4 regions of the Chryseobacterium sp. JV558 genome follow, and region 4 is predicted to be linked to each of the others. Evidence: riboswitches for the same ligand, from Rfam matches in the RefSeq annotation. Region 4 holds a riboswitch; each other region holds the start of a gene.
The links. A riboswitch is a leader RNA that binds a small molecule or an ion and turns the genes downstream of it on or off. The one in region 4 is predicted to bind cobalamin.
Positions count from the first base shown of each region.

Region 1 (5,845 bases), on a different contig from region 4:
TTGTTGGTCAAAAATTCTGTTGGCAATAATCTGTTCTGTTTTTACATCAATGATCCCAAAGCTTTTTTTGTAACTGTGGGTGTTGTAATTGAATTCGTTTCCATAGAAATAAAGCTTATCGTTCACAATTGTCATTTCACTCACTGCGAGATGAAAGTCTTTTTTGACAGCACCTGTTGCTGCATCTAATAAATATAAACTGGAAGCAACTTCATAATAATTCCCTCTTGAACTTACATACAGATCACCGTAGTTGTCTTTTTTAATGTGATGAAGATTGATAGCTACATCCAGTTTTTTGATCTCTGTAAAGCTGTTCAAATCTATTACGGAAACGGTCTTGTCATAGTTGGGCGCCCGGTATCCTCCGGAATTGGCAACAAAAAGCTGGTTTCCAACAATCTCCATTTCTTCCGGCTGATATCCTACCGTTACTTCACGATTGATAGAAAGGGAGGTGGTATCAATTTCCACTACTTTTCCCTTGGGTGCTTTAGGGTTAATATCTACCGGACCTGCATAGCTGCTGGCATACGCTTTCCCATCTTTGAAGGCTAGATATCTGCAGTTTTGCAGCGGAATAGAAGTAATTCGTTTGGCTGTTTTCGCATCCAGAACTTCAATTTTGTTGGAAACATTGACCACGATATACAGTTTGCTTCCGTAGACTTTGATATCATTTCCTACATCTCCCAGTTCTTTTACCACGTTGGGGTTAATTTCCGCATAGATGTTCCGGTAGTAGGTTCCTTTGGTATAATCAAAAAAATCCAGTGTACATTTGTTGCTTCCCATATTCCCTTCGTTCAGCATATAAAAGCCTTTTATGGCTGTATTTTCTGAGGGAAGTCCTTCCACCACTTCCTGACGGACAATGACATCATCTGTACGGCATGAAGTAAGAAAAGCTAATACAAGAAACAGAAAATAAAAGTTTAGTTTTCTCATAAGGTGAAGTTTAGAATAAGTTTAAAGTTTCTTCCCGGCATTGGATAGTTGATGACCACATCATAATATTGGTTGAAGATATTATTCATCTCAAGGCTTACTTTAAATTGATGATTCGCCCAGTTGATTTTTTTCTGAACAGACAGATCATGAGTGTACCAAGGCTGTACATAATTGTATTGGATATTATCCTGGTTCACATCATAGCGTTTTCCTACATACATCGCACTGTAATTGAAACTCCAGTCTTTGTAATCTGCCATCAGGGTAAATGAACCACTGTGCCATGGCGTATAAGGAATCTGATTTTTGTAGAATGTATCTTCCGGATCTGTCATATCTCTTGCACTTTGGTAGGTGTAAGAAAATAATGGCCTCAGTTTTACTTTTCCTAACTGCATTTCTGCCTGAACGTTTACATCAGTACCAATGATTTCTACCAATCCAAGGTTCATCATCAGCCAACGGAACATACTTCCGTTAGGAGCTGCGACAATTTTGTCCTGTACTTTGTTGTAGTAGCCGTCTACTTTAGCATAAAAGGATTTAAAGAAATGGTCATTATAATTCTTCTGGTAAGTAAATCCAACATCATACTGATTGGTAAATTCCGGTTTCAGGTAAGTATTTCCTATATTGGTATAATAAAGGTCATTGAAAGTAGGCAGTCGGAAAATTCTTTTATAGAAAGCTCTGAGGGTAAGCTCAGGAATGATTTCAGGCTGATAGCTCATAAATACTGCAGGTGTCCATTCTCTGCTGTCTCCGGGCCTTTTGTTTTTTCTTACTTCTTCAAAGGTAAATGTTCCTAAAAGGCTTCCCAGAATTTTCAACCTGTTCCACTGGTAAGTTGTAGCTAAAGCGACTAATGTTGTATAGCGTGTAGGATAAGAAAAGTTATCCAGGTTGGCATCCAGATTATTGTACTGAAAATCTCCGCTCAGGCTGACATCCCAATTGGGAGTGATAGAATAGACATTGGATGAGGAAAGATAAACCTCTCTTTGGATGTACACATTATCTGTATACATAATAGACTGAGAACGGACTGTATCCATAAAATGGGTATAATCGTAGGCAAATTTTGCTTTCAGCTGTGTTTCAAATTTTGGGAACAACTTTTTTCTCAGGTTGGCCTGTATAAAATAATTCTCATCGGAAAGTCTCGCTCCTCTTCCACCAAAACGGCCATTCACAATAGGAGCCGGCATTCCACGGTCTGAAATATAACCATAACCTCTGATGTTCCAGCTTCCGTTATTTAAAGTTCCGTTTAAGGAAGTTTCAAAGCGTTTTGCTTTAATATCCGAATCCTGTCTTTTTGCAATGGTATCATAAGCCTGCTGCCCATCAGGATATTTTTTAGCATATCGAAACCTGTAGATTCCATCACTTTGCATAAATTCGGCACTGAAACTGGCAGAAACCCTGTCTGATACTTTCTGCTCTAATCGGAATGATGGATTAAAAAGATCAATGGAGGCACTTTTGGCTCTTATCACAAGGTTGGTTTTCCTTGTTCCTTTAAATACTGGTATTTTAGGCTGTAAGTAGATAGATCCCGAAGAGCCGAAATCTTTTGCAGGCTGGAAAATCTCACTTTTCTGACCATTATACAATGATATTTCTTCAAGATCGTCCAATGAATATCTTCCGAGGTCAACAAGCCCATTCTGTGCATTTCCCAGTTGAATTCCGTCATAGAAAACACCTACATGCTGGCTTCCAAGACTTCGGACGTTAATGGTTTTCAGACCACCCATACCACCGTAGTCTTTGATCTGAACTCCGGAAAAATACCGAAGAGCATCCGCAACGGAATGACTGTTCAGTCTTTCCAGCTCTTCTCCCTGTAATGTTTGTGCCGGAACGATTTCCTTAAAGTTCTTTTTGTAGAGACTGATCACCTTGATGGATTCTTCCTTCAGCGTATCATTTTTCTTTTTTTGGGAATATAAAAGCTGAGATGCGATCACCAGTATTGTGAAAACAGCTTTATGAATTGTAGAAGTAGTCAGTTTTGCCGCCATTAGCTCATTTAGGATAATGATGACGCTAATGGATGTAAGAAAACAACGACAAAGCACAGCTGTCACTGCACAGAATCATTGATGTCCTAAGCTTTATTCCACGAAAGCGTCAAACGATTATGGTCTGGCAGGTCTTCTGACTTACTCCATTTTTGAAATCCTTCCCATTAAAAAACAGTGGATATATTTTTCAAAAACTTTGGTGTGGAGCTTACAGCAGCGGGTCTGTTCCGGATTTTCACCGGATTCCCTTTTAAGAGCTTTTTAGGGCTCACCAAATTTCGGCAAAGATAAAAAATTATTCCTAACCCCCAATTAAAATCATGATTCAGAAACAATTAAAGCCCCCGAAGGAGCTTTAACAGTATTAAAAAGAGAGTTTATTTTAAATTCCGATATTCAGGAAAATACTGAACCTGGATTTTGCTTCAATGTCTCCTCCTGCCAAGCGGGTGTACATAGGAAGCATGAGTTCACTTCCCAAACTCAGTTTTTTATAAGAAGCTTCAAATCCTAATTTCCCATACAACGCACTTCCTGCAGTATTGGGTAAAGCTTCATCGAACTGTTTATTCTGAGCATAGACTTCTCCCTGAACTCCTGTTTTTACAGAAAAGATAGATTTTTCATTTCCTGCAACCTGATAAAAACCTGTTGCAGCATAGTTCCACTGATTTCCGAAACGGTAGTTTTTCTTATTTTCCGTTTTTATGGTATAATCTGTATTGACCAATACGGCTACTTTATTTTTCTGAAATTTATAATTCAAAGCAGCCTGATAATCCCAGCTTCCGGTTCCGAGCTGAAAACTCGGATTGACACCGGAGATTCCTTTTTCGTCAAATTTTCCCAAAGGAATTTTTACGCCCAAACCTCCACTCAGGTGATGGGAATTATCTTTAGAACTCATCAGCTGGTAAATTCCCATCAGGTTCAGATCGCCAATTCCATTGATTTTAATATCTCCCTGCATGGTTTTCTTTTCATGGAAATGGAAGGGCAGACTTGCATATACACTCAGCTTATTAGTTAAGGGAATTTTCCCCCAAATCTGCAGGGTATTGAAATACTGATCCTGTGTAAGGTCTTTTACAAATAGGTTCTCCTTTGCTTTGTAATGCTGTGCAAAGTATTTGATCCCTATAAACTGTGGATTCAATAAAGACTCGAAGCCGGATGATCCGTTTCCTGCAGCACAACCGCAAGCGTCACAATCATCATCAAAATCAAACCTGCTAAAGGTTTCCGGAGAAATATAAACGCTGTCTCTAATGGTCTTCGCCTGATACTGATTAAACAGGATTAAACTTAGTATGAATATAATCTTCTTCATGTTTTCTATAAATTATTCTGCAAATTTTGGATTGGATATAAAACTTTTATCAGACAGGGTTTTCAGGAATGCTATAATTGATTGTTTTTCCTGACTGTTCATGGCAATTCCTATATGACCGTTCTGTTTCAGCTGTGGGTCAAGATTGGTATTATCTTCTACCTGATCTGAATAGAAGTTGAGTACCGCATCTAGGGTGTAAAACCTTCCATCATGCATGTAAGGAGCTGTATATTCTACATTTCTTAGACTCGGAACCCGGAATTTCATCCAATCTACCTGATTTAGGGTCACTCTGTAACGCCCTGCATCCTTGAATTCCGTATTATAATACATTCCTGTATTCCGGAAACTTTCATCAGTAAACAGTTCTCCGCTATGACAAGAGGCACATTTTTGCCCGAATAATGCCATTCCCTGAGATTCGGTTGAAGTCAATTGTTCCTTTCCCTGTTTGAATCTGTCATATTTTGAATCTGCAGAAATCAGTGAAGCCATAAACTGAGATAAAGCTTTCAGAATTCGTTCTCCGGTAATGGTTTCGTCTCCATAAGCTTCTCGGAAAAGTCTTTTATACTTCTGGTCATCTTTTATTTTCGAAATCGCTTCCGGTATGGAGCTGTCCATTTCATTAACGTCTGTAATAGGACTAATGGGCTGTTCATTAAGATTATGAATCACTCCGTCCCACATATACCTTTTCAAAAAAGCCATATTCTGAATGGGTGGTGCATTTCTGATTCCGATTCTGTCATCTACGCCATGGCTTACAGTATGCCCGTGGTGGGTAAAAGCATTTTCCTGAATATGGCAGAACCCGCATGAGATGGTATTATTTCTGGAAAGTCTTCCTTCATAGAATAGTTTCCGCCCCAGTTCTACTCCATTTTTTGTCACCGGATTAATGGATTTATCGAATGTCATTTCGGGAAAATAAGAAGGAAACTGCAGATTATATGCTTCATCTTTTTCCAACGGCTGTATCACCTCATCAGAGCATGAAATACAGCTCAACAGAAATACAAGCAGAACCAGTATCGTTTTAACAAAAAAATTAATCATTGTGAACGTGGTCTACTTTAAACATTTTCTTAAGATTGTTGGTAACATCTACCAGGTGCTGGTTTGAACCCATCAGCATATCATTGGCTGTTGTAAGAGTAAGTGCTTTATCTCCACTCAAGAACTGGTTAAGATCTGCCAGAATATGAATAGATGGACGAATCTGTCCTGTCACTCTTGCCGTTGTTGGAAGGTTCAATGTAATTTCACGGTATAAATCGGGCTGTTCGTTAGCTATAACATTTCCCATATTTCCGGTATGATTCATGAATTCTTTAGAAGGAGAATCTGCACCATATTTCCCTTCCAGTTTCACAAAAACATATCCTGCAGCCCATGACCACGACATCCCTTTCTGCTTAGCTTTCGTCCAGAATTCAGCTTGCCCGTCTTGTCCCAGCAAGTAAGCTTTCTGGCTGATTCCCAACCCGAATCTTATTTTTTTATAATTATTTTTCTGAATACCATCCAG
Region 1 covers NZ_WJHU01000003.1:140,253-146,097, forward strand. Annotated here, with positions in the region: gene GFU89_RS11625 (YncE family protein) at 1-948, opposite strand, end outside; gene GFU89_RS11630 (TonB-dependent receptor plug domain-containing protein) at 945-2,978, opposite strand; cobalamin riboswitch at 3,087-3,272, opposite strand; gene GFU89_RS11635 (transporter) at 3,364-4,311, opposite strand; gene GFU89_RS11640 (cytochrome-c peroxidase) at 4,324-5,373, opposite strand; gene GFU89_RS11645 (MbnP family protein) at 5,366-5,845, opposite strand, start outside.
Region 1: it holds a riboswitch for cobalamin, as region 4 does, so the genes downstream of both, GFU89_RS11630 (TonB-dependent receptor plug domain-containing protein) here and GFU89_RS10150 (acyl-CoA thioesterase) in region 4, are expected to answer to the same signal.

Region 2 (5,845 bases), on a different contig from region 4:
CGCTGCCTGAATAGGATCCAGCTGGAATTGGGTACCCGGAACTTTTGCTCCGTTAGGAACTACTGTCCCTTTTACCACAGGTCCTAAAAGTTTTGTACATGCGGGGTAAGTCAATGCTTCCAGACCACAGCCGATCGTATCCAGAAGACAATAATGAGCGGTCTTCCATGCTAAGTCATTTTTAATTTCGTAGTTTAAGACATAGTCTGCAATGTCTGTTAATACCTGATCGGGTTGTGGTCTTTCGTTTGAGATGTGTGAACTCATTTTTTATTGTTGAAAAATTTTAATTAATTAAAAGTTAAGAGCGGAAAATTGAAAATGAACTATTGATATTTCCATTATTTCCTGTCGTTGATGGACACAAATTCTTTGTTTTCGGGTCCTGTATAGTTGGCACTTGGGCGGATAATCTTCCCATCCTGTCTCTGTTCTATAATGTGGGCACTCCAGCCTGTAACTCTTGAAATGACAAATAACGGAGTAAACATCAGGGTAGGAACTCCCATCAAGTGATAAGAAACAGCGGAGAACCAATCCAGATTCGGGAACATTTTCTTTTCTTCCCACATTACAGTTTCAAGCTTTTCAGCAATAGTATACAGCAGCATATCTCCTGCTTCCTCGGAAAGTTCTTTAGCTACCTTTTTGATCACGACATTTCTTGGGTCTGAAATGGTATACACCGGGTGTCCAAATCCGATAATCACTTCTTTGTTCGCAATACGCTGGCGAATGTCACTTTCTGCTTCATCCGGAGAATGATAACGGCTTTGGATTTCAAAAGCTACTTCATTAGCTCCACCATGTTTAGGTCCTCTCAAAGCACCAATGGCTCCGGTAATGGCAGAATAAATATCAGATCCTGTACCGGCAATCACACGGCTGGTGAATGTTGACGCATTAAATTCATGTTCTGCGTACAGGTTCAACGAGATTTCCATTGCTTTCACCCAGGAATCTGAAGGTTTCTTTCCGTGTAACAGGTGAAGAAAATGCCCTCCTATTGTATCATCATCGGTTTCTACGTCAATTTCTTTTCCATTATGGGTATAGTGGTACCAATATAACAGGCCCGAGCTGAAAGATGCCAGTAATTTGTCTGCAATATCTCTTGCTCCCGCCATATTATGATCGTCTTTTTCCGGCTGAATACTTCCGACAGCGGAAACCATAGAACGCATAACATCCATTGGGTGAGCTGCTGCAGGAATACTCTTAAGGATATTTCTCACAGAATGAGGCAGTCCTCTCAGAGATTTTAATTTGGCTTTATAGTTTTTCAACTGTGCTCCGGTAGGTAGCTGGCCATAGATCAAAAGGTAGGCTACTTCTTCAAATTGCGTTTTTTCTGCCAGATCCAGAATATCATATCCTCTGTAATGGAGATCGTTTCCACTTTTTCCGACACTGCAAAGCGCAGTATTACCTGCTGCTACCCCTGAAAGCGCAACGCTTTTTTTAGGTTTAAATGTGGGTTCACTATTCGTTGACATTATCAATTATTTTGTTTAAAAAGGTTGTCTAATTTTTGTTCATAGTCGTAGTATCCAATGCTTTGATAGAGTTCTTCTCTGGTTTGCATGGTATCTAATACATTGGCCTGTGTTCCGTCTTTACGAAGGTGTTCGTATACATTTTGAGCCGCTTTATTGGCGGCACGGAAAGCCGAAAGCGGATAAAGAACCAGTCCTACGCCTGCATTTTTTAATTCTTCCACTGTGTACATTCTGATCATCCCAAATTCTGTAATATTAGCCAGTACGGGAACTCCTGTAGCTTCAACAAACTTTTGGTAAAAGCTTAAATCAGGAACGGCTTCTGCAAAGATGAAATCTGCTCCGGCTTCTTTGTAAGCAACCGCTCTTTCCAATGTTTTTTCCAATCCTTCATTAGCAAATGCATCGGTACGGGCACCTATTACAAAATTCTCATCGGTACGGGCATCTGCAGCAGCTTTCAGCCTGTCAACCATTTCTTCTTTGGTTACCACTTCCTTTCCCGGGCGGTGTCCACAACGTTTTGCACCTACCTGATCTTCAATATGCAAAGCAGCAGCTCCGGCTTTAATCAGTGACTTTACGGTTCTTGCCACATTAAATGCTGAAGGTCCAAATCCGGTATCAACATCTACCATCAATGGTACATCGCAAACATTCGTGATACGCTGAACATCAATCAATACATCTTCCAGCGTAGTAATTCCTAAATCCGGAATACCCAGAGAGCCTGCAGCAACACCGCCTCCTGAAAGATAAATTGCATTGAACCCAGCCTGCTGTGCTAGCAATGCATGATTGGCATTAATAGTACCAACAATCTGAAGGGGACTTTCTTTTCGCATGGCCTCCCGAAATTTCATACCAGGAGACTTCAAACTTTCACTTGTAGTCATTATAATATTTATTGTTTAGTTGAATTTTGTTTACAGAAGACCATGAATAGGCGCAATAATAGCCACCATTCCATGATGTGGTAAAAAGGAAATCAAAAGGAAACAGGACTGTTCTATTCGTCTTTTGTAACTTGGAATTATGCACCATTACCTCCCTGCAAACCTGTTTATTTCCAAGTCTGCTGCTCCTGCATGAATAACCGAAATCGAATGGGTACATTTTTTAACTTTTTATATTGATTAAATCCTCATAAAAAGTTCCTGATACACTTCACAATGCCTGTGGAAAAGAAAAATATGGAAAAGGAAAATACGATGAATACACGATAATGAAAGAGCATACTGCCCCGCTACTTATCTGCATCACAAAATAACACGAGCTGACAAAATATATTGATCCCACTGTTATCCATATCGTATCATACCTGACTATAAGCTTCATACCGCGAAAGCATCGTCAATTCGAAATAGGCAGGTCTCCTGACTTGTAACAGTTTTTATCGTCCTTCCCATATAACGAGGCATACAGTGGACCTTTTTTGATAAAAACCTTGATGTTACTTACAGTTGCGCGACAGTTCGTGATTTGCACACGATTCCCTTTTAAGACACAGCTAAGTGTAACCAGTTTCGGTTGATAAAGAAGATGTTAAGAACTCCTTGGTGGTAAATATAGGTATTTTATAAAAACATGAAAGATATTTTATGCAAACAATAATTATTTAACCATAACCTGTTGATTTTGTTATTATTAAAAATTCATTTTTTATTCAACAGACATTGTAATTTAGATGATTCTGTTTGTTTTTTGTTACTAAATTCTTAAGATATGCCGTGAAAAAATTAAACAAGTTCAAAGAAACGGCCTACTTGTTATTGTTTTTCAACCTGAAACTGAAGTGCTTTTTTTAACTGTTTTTTTAAGAATTGTGAATGCTTATCTTTTGATATTAAATGATCTTTTTTATATCATTTTTAGTGAAAAATTTTAATCCCTATTCTTCAATCCATTTTCTGAAAGAAGCTGTGTTGCTTTGGCTTGCCATCAGATGGATTTTCTGTCCTTTTATTTGGATAGACAGCGTATTTTTATTGTAACGTTCTATTCTTTCAACATGTATTTTCTGAACAATTTCACTGCGGTTAATTCTGAAAAAATCTGAAGGATTGAGCTGATTTTCAATTTCTTTTAGTGTAGATTCATTCAGCAAATGTTTCTTTCCTGTGGTATCGAAAGCAAAGACAATTCCCTCTTCTGCTTCAAAAAAAGTGATATCTTCAGTATTGACAAAGTAAATTCCATGGTGTGAGGAGACTGTAAATCTTTTTTTATATTTTTTCTCTGTATGACCGTTATTAAGCATTTGCTGAAGCTTTATCAAAACCTCATTCTGTTCTGAAGCAGAGTTTCTCAATAAAAGAAATTTGTCCCAGGCTTTTTGGAAACGCTCTTGTGAAAAAGGTTTTAAAAGATATTCTATGCCGTTACTTTCAAAAGCATTCATCCAGAACTGATCGTAAGCTGTTGTGAAGATTATCGGACTTGAAACACTCACCTGATCGTAGATTTCAAAGGCATTTCCATCCAATAATTCTATATCAGAAAAGATCAGGTCTACTGTTGATTTTCTTAAAAAGGCAACAGCTTCTTCTATGGTATCAATCTCTGCAGCAATCTCAACCGGTTCTTTTAATTCGCTGATAAAACGTTTTAACTTGTTTCTGGCAGGGATTTCGTCCTCGATAATTATAACTTTTATCATATTTTATACTGGAATTATAGGAAGTTTTACAGCAAATCCGATTTCTGATTTTGATATTTCTACCTGTTGGTCGCTTAATAACGCATATTGTTCTTTAAGATTGTTCAACGCTCTTCCGGAAGTTTTTTTACTGTTACGCTTAGGTATCACATTATTGGAAACGGTTATTGTCTGATCCAGATTTATGGTGACCGAAACAGGATGGTCAGGAGTTCCAAGATTATGCTGAACGGCATTTTCCAGCAGCAACTGTAATGACAAAGGGATGATATTTCCTGATGATTTTATATGATTTATTTTTAATGAATAGGCATTTCCGTATTTATATTGTATCAGATTAAAATATTTCTCTGCAAAAGAAAATTCTTCTTCCAGAGCTACTAATTTTTTATCGGAAACATCTAAAACATAGCGGTATATCTCTGCAAATTCATTGAGAAAGTCGGAAGCTTTTCGCTTATCCTCTTCTATGAGTTGGTCCAGAATATTGAGATTATTGAACAAAAAATGAGGATTAAGCTGGGCTTTCAACTGATTAATTTTACTTTCAGACAACGCATGATCATAAAGGGCAAGCTGTTTCTGATAGTCTGTATTCTTCTTGTAGTAACGGTATGCCAGATAAAAACTTCCATAAATAAAGCCTCCGATTAAATCCGAAAAAGTGGAGAGAATAACAACTTCCTGATTAAAATTTTTCTCAATCTTTCCAAAAGCAAAAGCAATCAAAAAGCCTATTATCTTCATCACCACAAGGTATGTCAACAGTGAAGAACTGAATATTTTAAGAATTTCCGCGATGCTGAATGTTACTGACTTCTGCCAGTTTTTAATGAAAAAATCAATCACAAAAAACAGGATACAGGCACTAATGAGCGTGACAACGGCGGCTTCCGGAGTAAAAATATACCAGTCTAAAGTTCTTCTTATTCCTATCCGGGTATGGATAGACTGTACATACGCAAACAAAAGTATAAACAGAAGAAAATACCTGTTTTGATTAATCCGTTTTAAGATGGTTTTCATCGGCTTTATGAATGGTCATTTTTTGCAAAAATAGCCCTATATTTTTACAGGGCTGTTTCTTTGTTCTATTATTTTTTCTTTTCGGGGAATGATGCGGTAACGTTTCCTTTATCGTCTAAGAAATCCAGTTTTGCTTCGTTATTTTTATCTACACAGAATCTGGCTCGCGGCTGGCCTTTACTGTCAAATAAGAACAATCCGTTCTGTTCATCTTTGGTTTTTCCAAGCATCATTCTTGGTGCTCCTCCAATCAGTCCCTGCTGTTCATATTCTTTATATTTTTTCCGGGCAGCTCCCTGATCTTTTATCTGGTCCAGTTCTGCAAAGATTTCTCCGGTTTTTATTTGTGATTCTTTTGATGGACGGTCATTGAAATAAAGTCCGCTCGCCACTACTCTTTTATCTCCTTTCTTATAATCCTGAGTCAAAAGCTGCATTACCTGATCTCCGTCATACTGATCATACGTCAGAGATAATCCCGAGCTGTGGCCGTTTTTATTTTTCTGTCCATCATAAATAAAGCCACCACATTCTATTCCGTCTTCATTGAAGAAAAGCATGCCTGAGCGTTTTTTTCTTGTTTTATTGGTCGGACTTCCATTTATTTTATCTTCTCCATTGGGAAATTTTCCTACATTGGTAATGATCATCTTCACAGTAC
Region 2 covers NZ_WJHU01000001.1:1,219,456-1,225,300, forward strand. Annotated here, with positions in the region: gene GFU89_RS05640 (bifunctional 2-methylcitrate dehydratase/aconitate hydratase) at 1-267, opposite strand, end outside; gene prpC (2-methylcitrate synthase) at 342-1,496, opposite strand; gene prpB (methylisocitrate lyase) at 1,499-2,395, opposite strand; cobalamin riboswitch at 2,848-3,039, opposite strand; gene GFU89_RS05655 (LytTR family DNA-binding domain-containing protein) at 3,391-4,158, opposite strand; gene GFU89_RS05660 (sensor histidine kinase) at 4,162-5,184, opposite strand; gene GFU89_RS05665 (hypothetical protein) at 5,253-5,845, opposite strand, start outside.
Region 2: it holds a riboswitch for cobalamin, as region 4 does, so the genes downstream of both, prpB (methylisocitrate lyase) here and GFU89_RS10150 (acyl-CoA thioesterase) in region 4, are expected to answer to the same signal.

Region 3 (5,845 bases), on a different contig from region 4:
TCGGACCTGTGCTGTCTATTATTCCTTATACTAATGAAGAGGAAGCTGTTGCTATTGCGAATGATACCACTTATGGACTGGCAGCTTACATCAGTTCTTCTGACAAAGAGCATGCAGAGCGAGTTGCAGCACAGATTGATGCCGGAAGAATCTGTATCAACGGCTTTTCACATGATCCTTATGCTCCTTTCGGTGGGTTTAAGCAAAGTGGTATCGGCCGTGAGTATGGTGTATTCGGGTTGGAAGCTTATCTGGAACCCAAGACCATTCTTGCCTGATAGTAAAAACCTCAAAGTCTGTGAATAGCAGGCTTTGAGGTTTTAATCAATAAGTAATTCATCATTGATACTAAAAAAGTTTTGTAAGTTTGAAAAAGAATCCATCAAGAAATAACCGTTTGAGCCATGAGCGAAAATAATATTCCTTTACCGATCAATTACTCCTGTCATTTTTCAGAATTCAGGGAAGGAGAACAGTTTGCAAGAATCCACAGTCTGGGGCTGGTTCTTTCCGGGGAAATGGAACTGAATGACGGGATCACAAAGACAATATTTAAAGAGGGTGAACTTTATTCTGCGAGAAAAAACCGTCTCCTGAAGTTTGCAAAATATCCTCCTAAAAATGGGGAGATAAGAACAGTAACCATCTATTTTGATGAAGCCATCTTACGAGATTTCAGCCGTGAATATGGTTATCAGGCAGAAAAGAAAGACAATACTCCAGCTTTTATAAAACCGGATCAAAAGGCATTAACTTCTTTTATGTATTCTTTACTGGCTTATGAAGAGCTTCCTGCTTCTACAGAACTTCTGCGCCTCAAACAGAAAGAAGCTTTACTTCTGATGCTGAGCGATGATCCGGGTCTTAAAGATATTTTATTTGATTTCTCTGAGCCTTACAAAATAGATATTGAAACTTTTATGAACAAAAACTTTCATTTCAATGTCAATGTAGAGCGATTTGCTTATTTGACAGGGAGAAGCCTGTCTGCTTTTAAAAGAGATTTTCAAAAGATATTTGGACTACCACCAAGACAATGGTTGCAACTAAGACGATTAAAGGAAGCTCATTTTTTGCTTACTCAGAAAGGGAGATCGGTTTCTGATATTTATCTGGATCTGGGCTTTGAAAATTTATCCCACTTCTCCTTTGCCTTTAAAAAGCAGTTTGGCTACCCACCGAGTTCATTACAGGCAAAATAACTTAGACTTCATCTAAAAAAATATATCTGAAAGCGAGTATAATCAAAATAACAGATCGTGCCATGAAAATCATAACACGATCTGAATAATTGAATCTAATTATTTAAAGTTTTTTAAAGTGCATATTCTACGGAAGCTTCTTTAGCAGCTGCCACCATTGCTATCAAAGCTTTTTCGGTTTCTTCCCAATGTCTTGTTTTCAGTCCGCAGTCAGGATTTACCCAAAGTTGATTGGCAGGAATAACGTTCTGGGCTTTTCTCAACAGTTCAATCATTTCTTCTTTAGACGGAACTCTTGGGGAATGGATATCGTATACGCCGGGACCAATTTCGTTTGGATATCTGAAGTCTGCAAAAGCATTCAGCAGTTCCATCTGAGAACGGGAACATTCTATGGTAATCACATCAGCATCCATATCAGCAATGTTTTCAATAATATCATTGAATTCCGAATAACACATGTGGGTATGAATCTGAGTGGCATCTTCTATTCCGCTTGCAGAGATTCTGAAAGCTTCTACAGCCCATTTCAGGTAATTCTGCCAGTCGGTTTTTCGTAATGGAAGTCCTTCTCTTATCGCGGGCTCATCAATCTGAATGATTCTGATTCCAGCTTTTTCAAGATCCACAACCTCATCACGGATGGCCAGAGCAATCTGTTTACATGTTTCTGAACGAGGCTGATCATCACGTACAAAAGACCACTGTAAAATTGTAACGGGACCTGTAAGCATTCCTTTTACCCATTTTTCAGTCTGGGATTGAGCGTATTGAGACCAATATACCGTCATCGGCGTGGGGCGGGAAACATCACCAAAGATCACAGGAGGTTTTACACAACGGCTTCCGTAGCTTTGTACCCAGCCATTTTTCGTAAATACAAAACCTTCCAGCTGTTCCCCGAAATATTCCACCATATCGTTACGCTCAAATTCCCCGTGAACCAAAACATCTATTCCTATTTCTTCCTGCCAGTTGATGGTTCTCTGGGTTTCTTCTTTCAATAAGGTATCATACTGCTCTGCCGTAAGCTCTCCTTTTTTGAATTTTGCTCTCCAGCTTCTTACCTCCGTAGTCTGTGGGAATGACCCGATGGTTGTTGTTGGAAATAAAGGAAGTTGCAGTACTTTCTGCTGTTCTTCTTTACGGATTTTGAAGGTATTGATCCTTTGTGCATCTTTTTCAGTAACAGCATTCGCTCTTTGCTTCACCTCATCATTATGGATAAGTGAAGATGTTCTTCTGTTTGCAATTCCTTTTTTATTTTCTTCAAATAAAGCAAGAATCTGTTCATTTTCCGTTCCGGATGCCAGTTCTTTAAGTGTTACCACTTCTGCTACTTTCTGCTTGGCAAAAGCCAGCCAGTTTTTAATTTCCGGATTAAGGGAAGTTTCAAAATCCAGATCACACGGTGAATGAAGTAATGAAGAGGAAGGAGCAATTAAAACTCTTTCAGATCCCAATTTCTCAACTGCTTTTCTGATGAAAGACAAAGATTTTTCAAAATCATTTTTCCAGATATTTCTTCCGTCAACTACTCCTAATGAAAGGCTTAAGCTTTCTGGAACAGCACTCAAAATATCATCCAATTGCTCAGGATTTCTTACCAGATCTATATGCAATACATTCACGGGAAGTGATGCCGCAAGTGATCCGTTATCATTTAATCCTTCAAAATAAGTAGCCACAATCAATTTCAGTTTCGGGAAGCGTTTTCTTATTTCGGCGTAAACAAAATGATATGTTTCTTTTGCTTTCTCCGTTAAATCCAACGCTAAGAAAGGTTCATCAAACTGAATCCACTCTGCACCCTGTTCCTGAAGTTTGGTTAAAATCTCAGTATATACGGAAAGAAGGTTTCCAGCCAGATCCAGTTTATCAAATCCTTCTTCTTTTTCTTTTCCTAACAGCAGATAAGAAACCAGCCCGATGATTACCGGTTTTGCATTGATTCCTGCCTGTTTTGCTCCCGAAAATTCATTAAAAATTTTATCTGAATTCAGTTTAAAATGCTGATTTTTATAAAACTCGGGAACGATATAGTGATAATTGGTATCAAACCATTTCGTCATTTCCATTGCAGTGATATCCAATCCTTCTTTCTGGTATCCTCTTGCCATAGCAAAGTAAAGATCCAGCTCAGAGTTGTTCTTTTTAAGCACTACTTCATGATAACGTGTAGGAATTGCTCCTACCACAAGGCTCATATCCAATACCTGATCATAGTATGAAAAGTCATTACATGGAATAAGGTCTATTCCTGCTTCTTTCTGAATGTTCCAGTTTTGGGTACAGATCGTTCTCCCTGTATTCAGAAGTTCTTCCAAAAGGATTTTACCTGACCAATATTGCTCGCAGGCTTTTTTGAGTTCTCTTTTGCTACCAATACGCGGATAGCCCAGAATGTGAGTTTGCATTTTTAAACTTTTTAATTAAACTTAATGTCAAGCCCTTTTAAAATGCTTCGGAATGTTTTAACGGATAAAATTTCAGGGCTCATGATATAACCAACAACACAATTTCCCTTACAGAGAAAATGTATTCATTCGATATATCATCTGTATGACCCAAAAGCTTCAGACCGCGAAAGCATTGTCAATTCAGTAAAGGCAGGTCTCCTGACTTGTAACAGTTTCCGTCATCCTTCCCGCTTTTGGCAGTGGATATGCAAGGACAGAAACCTTTGTATGTTACTTACAGTTGCGCGACAGCTCGTGATTCTCACACGATTCCCTATTAATTTACGTTATGTAAAGCCTTTCCTGTTTGATGAAGTATCTTTAAAGAACTGTACTTTTACCCATAACATGGTTATCAGTAAAAGTTTTTAATTTTGTGTAAAATTACTAATACAGAATAAAAACACAATCAAACTCAATTAATTAAGCAAAATAAACTTTTAAAAACATAAATAAAAGCATATAATTCTTTACATTTGACTATTATTATAATCTAAAAGAATAATATTCTGTGGAACAACTCGATGATAAGGATGTACAGCTGCTGAGGCTGCTCCAGAAAAATGCAAAACTGACCGTTAAAGAGCTTGCAAAGGAAGTGAACCTCTCCACTTCGCCGGTTTTTGAAAGGGTAAAAAGATTGGAACAGGAAGGATTTGTGAAAAGGTATGCGGCTGTTCTTGATGCTGAAAAGCTCAACCGGGGGTTTACAGTTTTCTGCCAGATCAAGCTGAAAATTCATGACAGATCTGTAGGGTATGATTTTGTAAAAGAAATTTTAGAAATTGAAGAAGTTGCGGAATGCTATAATATTTCCGGAGATTTTGATTTTCTTCTGAAAGTTCAGGTACGGGATATGAAACATTATCAGGATTTTGTATTTAACAAACTGGGATCTGTAGATTCTATCGGGAGTACCCACAGTACATTTGTTATGGCTGAGGTAAAAAACAATCATGGCCTGACCATTTAAGTAATGGAAAAACAGAGAATTGAAAATGGAAGATGATGCTTAAGTTAAACCATGCTATTTTCAATTCTCTATCTTCCAATCCATTAGTTTCCTTTAAAGTCCGGATTTCTTTTTTCTATGAATGCTCCGATGCCTTCATTGTGATCTTCTGTTGTGAACAATTCTCCGAATAAAGCGGCTTCCTGTTTCAATCCGTCTGTGATATGCAGTTCAAATCCTGTATTTAAAGACTGTTTCGCTTTTGCCACAGCTACAGGACCTCTTGCAGCAATTGTTTCTGCCAGTTTTTGAGCTTCGTTCAGTAATTCTTCGGGAGCGAAAACATGGTTGACAAAACCAAAATCTTTACAGGCTTCCGCGGAATAAAATTCTCCAGAGAAAACCATTTCCCTTGCTTTGTATAATCCAATAGCTCTTGGCAAACGCTGGGTTCCGCCAAAACAAGGCAATAATCCCAGTGTTACTTCAGGAAGTCCAAATTTTGCTTTTCCGCTGGCCAGAATAATATCACAGGATAATGCAAGTTCACAACCTCCCCCCAACGCAAAACCATTTACAGCGGCTATCACCGCAAACGGAAGCTCTTCAATAGCGTTAAAAGCGGTCTGTGCAGCAATTGAAAATGCCTCTGCTTCTGCGGGAGTCATCTGCTGCATTGCTTTAATGTCAGCCCCTGCAACAAAAGCTTTTTCTCCGGAACCAGTAATAATTAATACCCTGATATTATTATCTGATTTTATCTGGTCAGCAAATGATTTCAGTTCCTGTAAAACCTGTTCATTCAATGAATTTAAAGCTTGCGGACGATTGATTGTTAACGTTCCAATGTGTCCATTCTGTTGATATAGTAATGTTTCAAAAATCATTTTTAAAGGTCTCTGTTTAGAAATTGAATAATACTTGAAAAGTCTGTTTTTCCGTTTCCTGATTCGCTCCACATTCTGTATAAATTCAATGCGGTATTGCCCAGAGGTGTAGATGTTTTGGTTTCCAAACCTGCTTCTGCGGCCAGCCCAAGATCTTTTGTCATCAGATCAACGGCAAAACCACCGGAATAATTACGGGAAGCCGGAGCATTTTCCATCACTCCCGGATAGGGGTTATACACGTCTAAAGACCAGTTTTTTCCGGAACTCTTCTGCATAATCTCACTTAAAATCTGAGGATTAAGACCATGTTTCACCCCAAGATTGATGGCTTCTGAAGTTCCG
Region 3 covers NZ_WJHU01000001.1:1,207,699-1,213,543, forward strand. Annotated here, with positions in the region: gene GFU89_RS05595 (aldehyde dehydrogenase family protein) at 1-278, shown strand, start outside; gene GFU89_RS05600 (AraC family transcriptional regulator) at 405-1,202, shown strand; gene metE (5-methyltetrahydropteroyltriglutamate--homocysteine S-methyltransferase) at 1,316-3,619, opposite strand; cobalamin riboswitch at 3,793-3,978, opposite strand; gene GFU89_RS05610 (Lrp/AsnC family transcriptional regulator) at 4,173-4,634, shown strand; gene GFU89_RS05615 (enoyl-CoA hydratase/isomerase family protein) at 4,718-5,500, opposite strand; gene mmsB (3-hydroxyisobutyrate dehydrogenase) at 5,503-5,845, opposite strand, start outside.
Region 3: it holds a riboswitch for cobalamin, as region 4 does, so the genes downstream of both, metE (5-methyltetrahydropteroyltriglutamate--homocysteine S-methyltransferase) here and GFU89_RS10150 (acyl-CoA thioesterase) in region 4, are expected to answer to the same signal.

Region 4 (5,845 bases):
CTTCAATTTTTTCTGGGCTTCCGATCTGTGCGATTACCTTTTCTACGTCGGTATCGTTGATTACTTCACGTTTTCCCAGAGAATCTTTGAATATCTCCACCATTCTTATTTCTATGTCATGCATTACCTCATCAGCCTCAGAAGCATCCAGTGAGCTTCTCAGTGCGTTCAGGTAATCGCTGAGCTTTATATATGCGTGTTCTTCTATTGTAAAAGAAAAACCTGCGAGTCCTATTGAGAGTGTCTTGTTCATAGCGTTGTTTTTTAATTTTGTTGGGTGATGTTGTTTACTGAGGCTGTCAGCTCATTCCATGTGTTTTGAAGTTCATCCAGGAAAAGTTTTCCTTTTTCTGTGATCTGATAATATTTTCTGGGTGGCCCTCCTGTAGATTCTTCCCATCTGTAAGAGAGAAACTCTCCGTTTTTAAGTCTTGTAAGAAGAGGGTAGAGGGTTCCTTCTACTACATCCAGTTTTCCTTTTTTCAGTTCGTCAATAAGATCAGAAACATACATTTCGCGATTATTGATGAGACTTAGAATACAGAATTCCAGAATTCCTTTTCGCATTTGCGCTTTGGTATTTTCGGTATTCATCTTTGATAAGTTTTGTTAATTAGTTATATAATTTTCGAAGTTCGGAACCTAGCTAGTTGTACCTATTTCGATTTTACATTACAAAGATATGTAAAATAAATGGTATTATGCAATACAAAGTAGTGAAGTTTTTAAAATAAATAATTTAAAATACTGATAATCAATATAATAAATTTAACACTAAATTTTAAGGAAAATGAATTTGGGTGAAAAATAGGTGAAAAGTTGTTGGATTTTTGATAGGATTGAGAAAAATAATCAGAAATAATTGAGATGGTCCATTACTAATTACTCATTATTTATTAATTATTTCATTGCTCACTGCCATCATCTAGCCCCGATAGCAGCGGTTACCCCACAGCAGATAGGCTTCAGGTGCTGTGCGAGGAGTATGAGCGTATAGCGGGAAACAGCTTCTTATTAATGAACACTCTTTTATGTAAAGGCTGTTAAATTGTTTCAGATTTTTACATATAATAAGGCTGTAATTTTGAGATCGGTATTATGATTCGTATTTTTGTTAGGTACAAAAACACCTAAATCTATTTACTATTACCATGAATTTATTAAATACATACAAGCATTTATCGGCTTTTGTTTTACTTGGTCCTGCCTGTTTTGGACAATATCAGTTTGAGGTTAAAAATGCGTCAAAGAATTACGATGCAATCATCCAGGTAGAGAATTGCTATGATGGGCGATGCAGCGGCAAAGGAAGTGTAGAATTGTTTGATCATAAAAACACAAAGGTGCAGACTTTTGTATCGGACGACCTGGTATTGGAAGTAGATCAGGCTGAAAAACCTAAGCAGGGAAAAATGATTCAGCTGACAAATAAGCAGAATTCTGTTATCATTAATGATTTTAATTTTGACGGAACCGAAGATGTTGCGGTAAGGAACGGAAATATGGGAAACTACAGTGCTGCTTCCTATGATGTATATGTATTCAACAGTACCAGAATGGGGTTTGTAAAGAGTAAAGAACTTACGGATCTTGCGTCTAATGCCCTTGATATTTTTGATGTTGATGTGAAGCGTAAACGCCTGATCTCCTATGGTAAATCCGGGTGCTGCGATATTTTTACCACTGAATATGCCGTTATTCCGAATAAAGGACTGGATAAAGTCTTTGAAAAGGAAGAGGATATGAACACTGAAGGTCAGGTGAAAGTAATAACCAAAGAAAAGATCAATAATAAATGGATTACCAAAACAAAGGTATACCCGGCAGATCAATATAATAGAAAATAAAAAGTTAGATGAAAATTCAAAAAGAGATTGACTTTATTCTGGCAGTGGATGCCTTGAAAAATGTACAGCGAAGAAATTACAATGCTGATGATTCCCGAAGAGAGAATACCGCGGAACATTCCTGGCAGATTATCATTCTGGCACAGATCCTTTATCCGTATGCTAAAAACCGTGCAGATATTGATCTTTTAAGAGTGATAAGAATGCTTTCCATCCATGATTTGGTAGAGATAGAAGCTGGTGATACTTTTATTTTTGATGAAAAGGCAATGGTAGGTAAGTTTGACAGAGAAAATGCATCTGCTCAAAAGATTTTCGGAATTCTTGATGAACCTTTGCGCACGGAGTTCTTTAATCTATGGCTTGAGTTCGAAGATGAGAAAACCCCTGATGCTATTTTTGCCTGCGGGATTGATAGAATTATGCCGTTTATTTTAAATTCTCATACTTCAGGAAAAAGCTGGACGGAAGCGGGAGTAACAGAAAAACAAATCCGAAATATGCTTGAAAATGCAATCAACAGAGCTTCTGATGAAATGGGTGAAGCTTTTGAACTGCTGCTGAACAGAAGTCTGGAAACGGAAAAAGTTGTGAAATAAATTAAAAAACATAGAAAAATCTTCGGGCGGCCAAAGGCCGCCCGAAGATTTTTTATTTATAGTATCTGGATTGGTTTCTTGAATTCGTCAATCGCTACAAACGTAAAGTCACCTACGATGGCTTTTTCTCTTTCATAAGAATACATCTGCTCGGTATAGATCTCAACATTTACTTTCATACTGGTTTTTCCTACGTAGGAAACTTTCCCAATCAGTTCCACAATAGTTCCAGCAGGAATAGGTTTTTTGAAATCGATCTTGTCACTGCTCACTGTTACCACTCTTTTTCTGGCAAATCGGGTGGCTGTAATAAAAGCTACTTCGTCCATCAGCTGCATGGCCGTACCACCAAAAAGGGTATCGTAATGATTGGTTGTGTTAGGGAAAACCGCTTTAAAGATTCTGGTTTCGGATGCTTCAATTCTTTCTTCTGTAGTCATATATCATTATTATTAAAGCGAAATGAAAATGATATTAAAATAACAGAACAATGACAGGAACTTATAGAATTCCTGAAACAATCCATCAGATCAATACAACTTCAAATCGCGAAAGTTATTTGTTTAAAGAAATAGGCAGGTCTCCTGACTTGTAACATCTTTTATCTCCTTCCCATACCTCGCACAGTGGATCTTTGATAAAGATTTCAGTTACTTACAGTTGCGCGACAGTCCGTGATTTTCACACGGTTCCCTTTTAATCTGCAGTGATGCAGAACCAATTTCTGTGATGAATAAGCGTTAAAACTTTTCGGGGGCAAAAATAATGAATTTATTCCGGATTATGGTAAATAATCTGGCTGATTACTCTTCCTTTCTTGATCGTCCACAGCGTGGTGTATCTGTTTTCTCCAGAACCGTTTATCATGTATAGGAAAATATTGTCGGTGTCTAGGGAGGTTACGCCAATGTTCTCAAAATCCATGGTAGGCTGGAACATATTTTTGATGGCTTCTCTTACAAAGACAGAACCTCTTCCGGGCTGTTGTATCCTGATCGATTTGATTTCGGTCATTCCTTCAGGAAGGTCATTTCCAATTCCCCAAGGCTTTACTTTATCAATGGTCAGAAGTTTTCCTTCTGCATCTTTTTCTTTTTTACGGTAGCCTGCATTGGATGGATAAATATCAATCACAACTTTGCTTCTTTGGGCAGTAGGGACTTTCGGATCAGAATTATCTGTGAAAATAAGTGATTTTCCGTTTTTAGATTTGGAAGGCGTATAAGCAGGAAGCTGATCAATATAAGCAATACGCTCTTTGTTAACCATTCCTTCTTTATCAAGCGTTTCATAGCGTACAAACGGCTTGTCGTCATCTTGTTTTTCAGGATATTTGATCCAGATCCATTCTGTTTCTCCGGGAGCAGGTTTTACATAAACAAATACATCACCTTTACGCATACGGATCTTGTCTACAATTTTTCTGTAATTGTCTTTATGAACCCGTACATTGGCATATCCCTCTTCAGCTTTTACCACTCCGAAAGGAACTTTATTCTGCCCTTTTACAAAGGCTAAAGAAAAAATACTGAAAGCGGATAGATAGAATGCTTTGTTTATGAAAGTCATCATGAAAATTTTTTGATCCCCCAAATATATAAATTAAATGCTTTTCGGAAGGTAATTATACTCTTACAGTTCTCTTAAATCTTGTATTTGTTCAAATAATGATAAAAAAGCAGGTATTTTACCAGTAATATCCTACAGGATAGCTGTGTTTTTTACGTATATAATTAAAATCTATTGAAAAAATACAATAATATATGATGGACATGTACAGTATATTCAATAAAATGCCTATTTTTCAAGAGAATTTAAAAACTAATAAACATGACAAAAAGACTACTTTGTGTATTCTCTTTTATTTTGGGGATTTCCAGCTTTCAGGCAGAAAACAAAATAGAAGCAGGATCGGAATCTTTATTTTACTGTGATACGAACGTTCCCACCGGTGTTCAGATGTCCACTATAACCCTTACCTCCGGAACTGTTACATGGACTGCTGATCCAGATACCCCGAATAATACCATCAGATATAGATTACCCGGAACTACTTCCTGGATGGTAGTTACTCCTACACCAGGGCAAAATTCATTTACTATTACGAATCTGCAGCCTTGTACAGTTTATGAAGTGCAGGTAGCAAAAATATGTACTACTCAGGGAATGTGGTCGAATCCAATATTTTTTGCGACGTCACTCAATTATTGCACTACTGCCTCTACAGATGCAACAATGGTATATATTTCAAATGTAACAGTAAATTCATCAGGAATGACAGCTCCAATGGTGAGCAACTCCGGAGCTTCTAACTATATCGATTACAGAACTGATATAGACCGGAGAATTAAATTTTTAGCAGGAAGTGTTGGAAATACGCTTTCAGTAAGTAGTACATGGACAGGTACTTCAAGTCCTATCACTATAACAGCATGGATAGATTTCAATGGTAATGGTATTTTTGATTCTAATGAAAGAGTACTGGTTGCGAACAATGTGTCGTCAACAGCTCCGGTTGTAACCACATTTTCTATCCCCAGTTATCCTACATTGCCTAGCGCTGTAATTAATGGTTGCGGACTTGTAATGAGGGTAATGTGCAGACAAGAGGTGCCGGCAGATGCTTGTGGTTCATTTACCTATGGAGAAGTTGAGGATTATGGGATAAACTTCCTGAACCCTTTACTGGGAGTAAACGAAGCTGGTAAATCGGCAAAACCGGAAATTTATCCTAATCCAGCATCTGATATTTTAAATATCTCCGGAATTTCAGAAGCAACAGATTATGAGATTTATAATGTATTGGGGCAAAAAGCAGGTGAAGGAAAAGTTTCTGATCATAAAGTAAACCTTAGCCATTTGTCAGAAGGAATTTATTTTATTCAGCTGAAAGATAAAAATCATACAATTCGGTTAAAATTCATTAAGAAATAAAATATTGAATAAAAAAGAGAGAGTGTCAGAAGGCACTCTCTCTTAGTATTTGCGTAAAATAAGTTTAAAAATAAACTCATTTTAGATTAATTAAATTCTCTCAAGTTCATCCGCATTAATCGTTGTCTTGAAGGTTCCATAGTTGACAATCACCTTGTTTCTGGAAATCTTTTCGATAGTTCCTACACTGGTACTTCCGGTAATACGAACACGCTGTCCAATTTTCATCCAAACAGCACGGTCACTTTTACGCTGTTCTTCCAGTTTTTCATTGGTTTCTGCAATTTTTTCAATGACTTCCTCCTTTTTCAGCTGTTGAGTAATTTTTCTCTTAACAACCTGCAGGCGTTTTGTTTCATCCTTATCATGGCCTAATTTCCTGAATTTCTCCTGCTCCAGAAGTTTTACAAAGTCTTTTACAACATCTTTTCTGGATTTGCCCTTTGTATAACTGTCGATGAACGT
Region 4 covers NZ_WJHU01000002.1:956,659-962,503, forward strand. Annotated here, with positions in the region: gene GFU89_RS10130 (PspC domain-containing protein) at 1-253, opposite strand, end outside; gene GFU89_RS10135 (PadR family transcriptional regulator) at 265-594, opposite strand; gene GFU89_RS10140 (XAC2610-related protein) at 1,152-1,847, shown strand; gene GFU89_RS10145 (HD domain-containing protein) at 1,856-2,446, shown strand; gene GFU89_RS10150 (acyl-CoA thioesterase) at 2,503-2,886, opposite strand; cobalamin riboswitch at 3,003-3,183, opposite strand; gene GFU89_RS10155 (hypothetical protein) at 3,218-4,018, opposite strand; gene GFU89_RS10160 (GEVED domain-containing protein) at 4,277-5,380, shown strand; gene GFU89_RS10165 (endonuclease MutS2) at 5,471-5,845, opposite strand, start outside.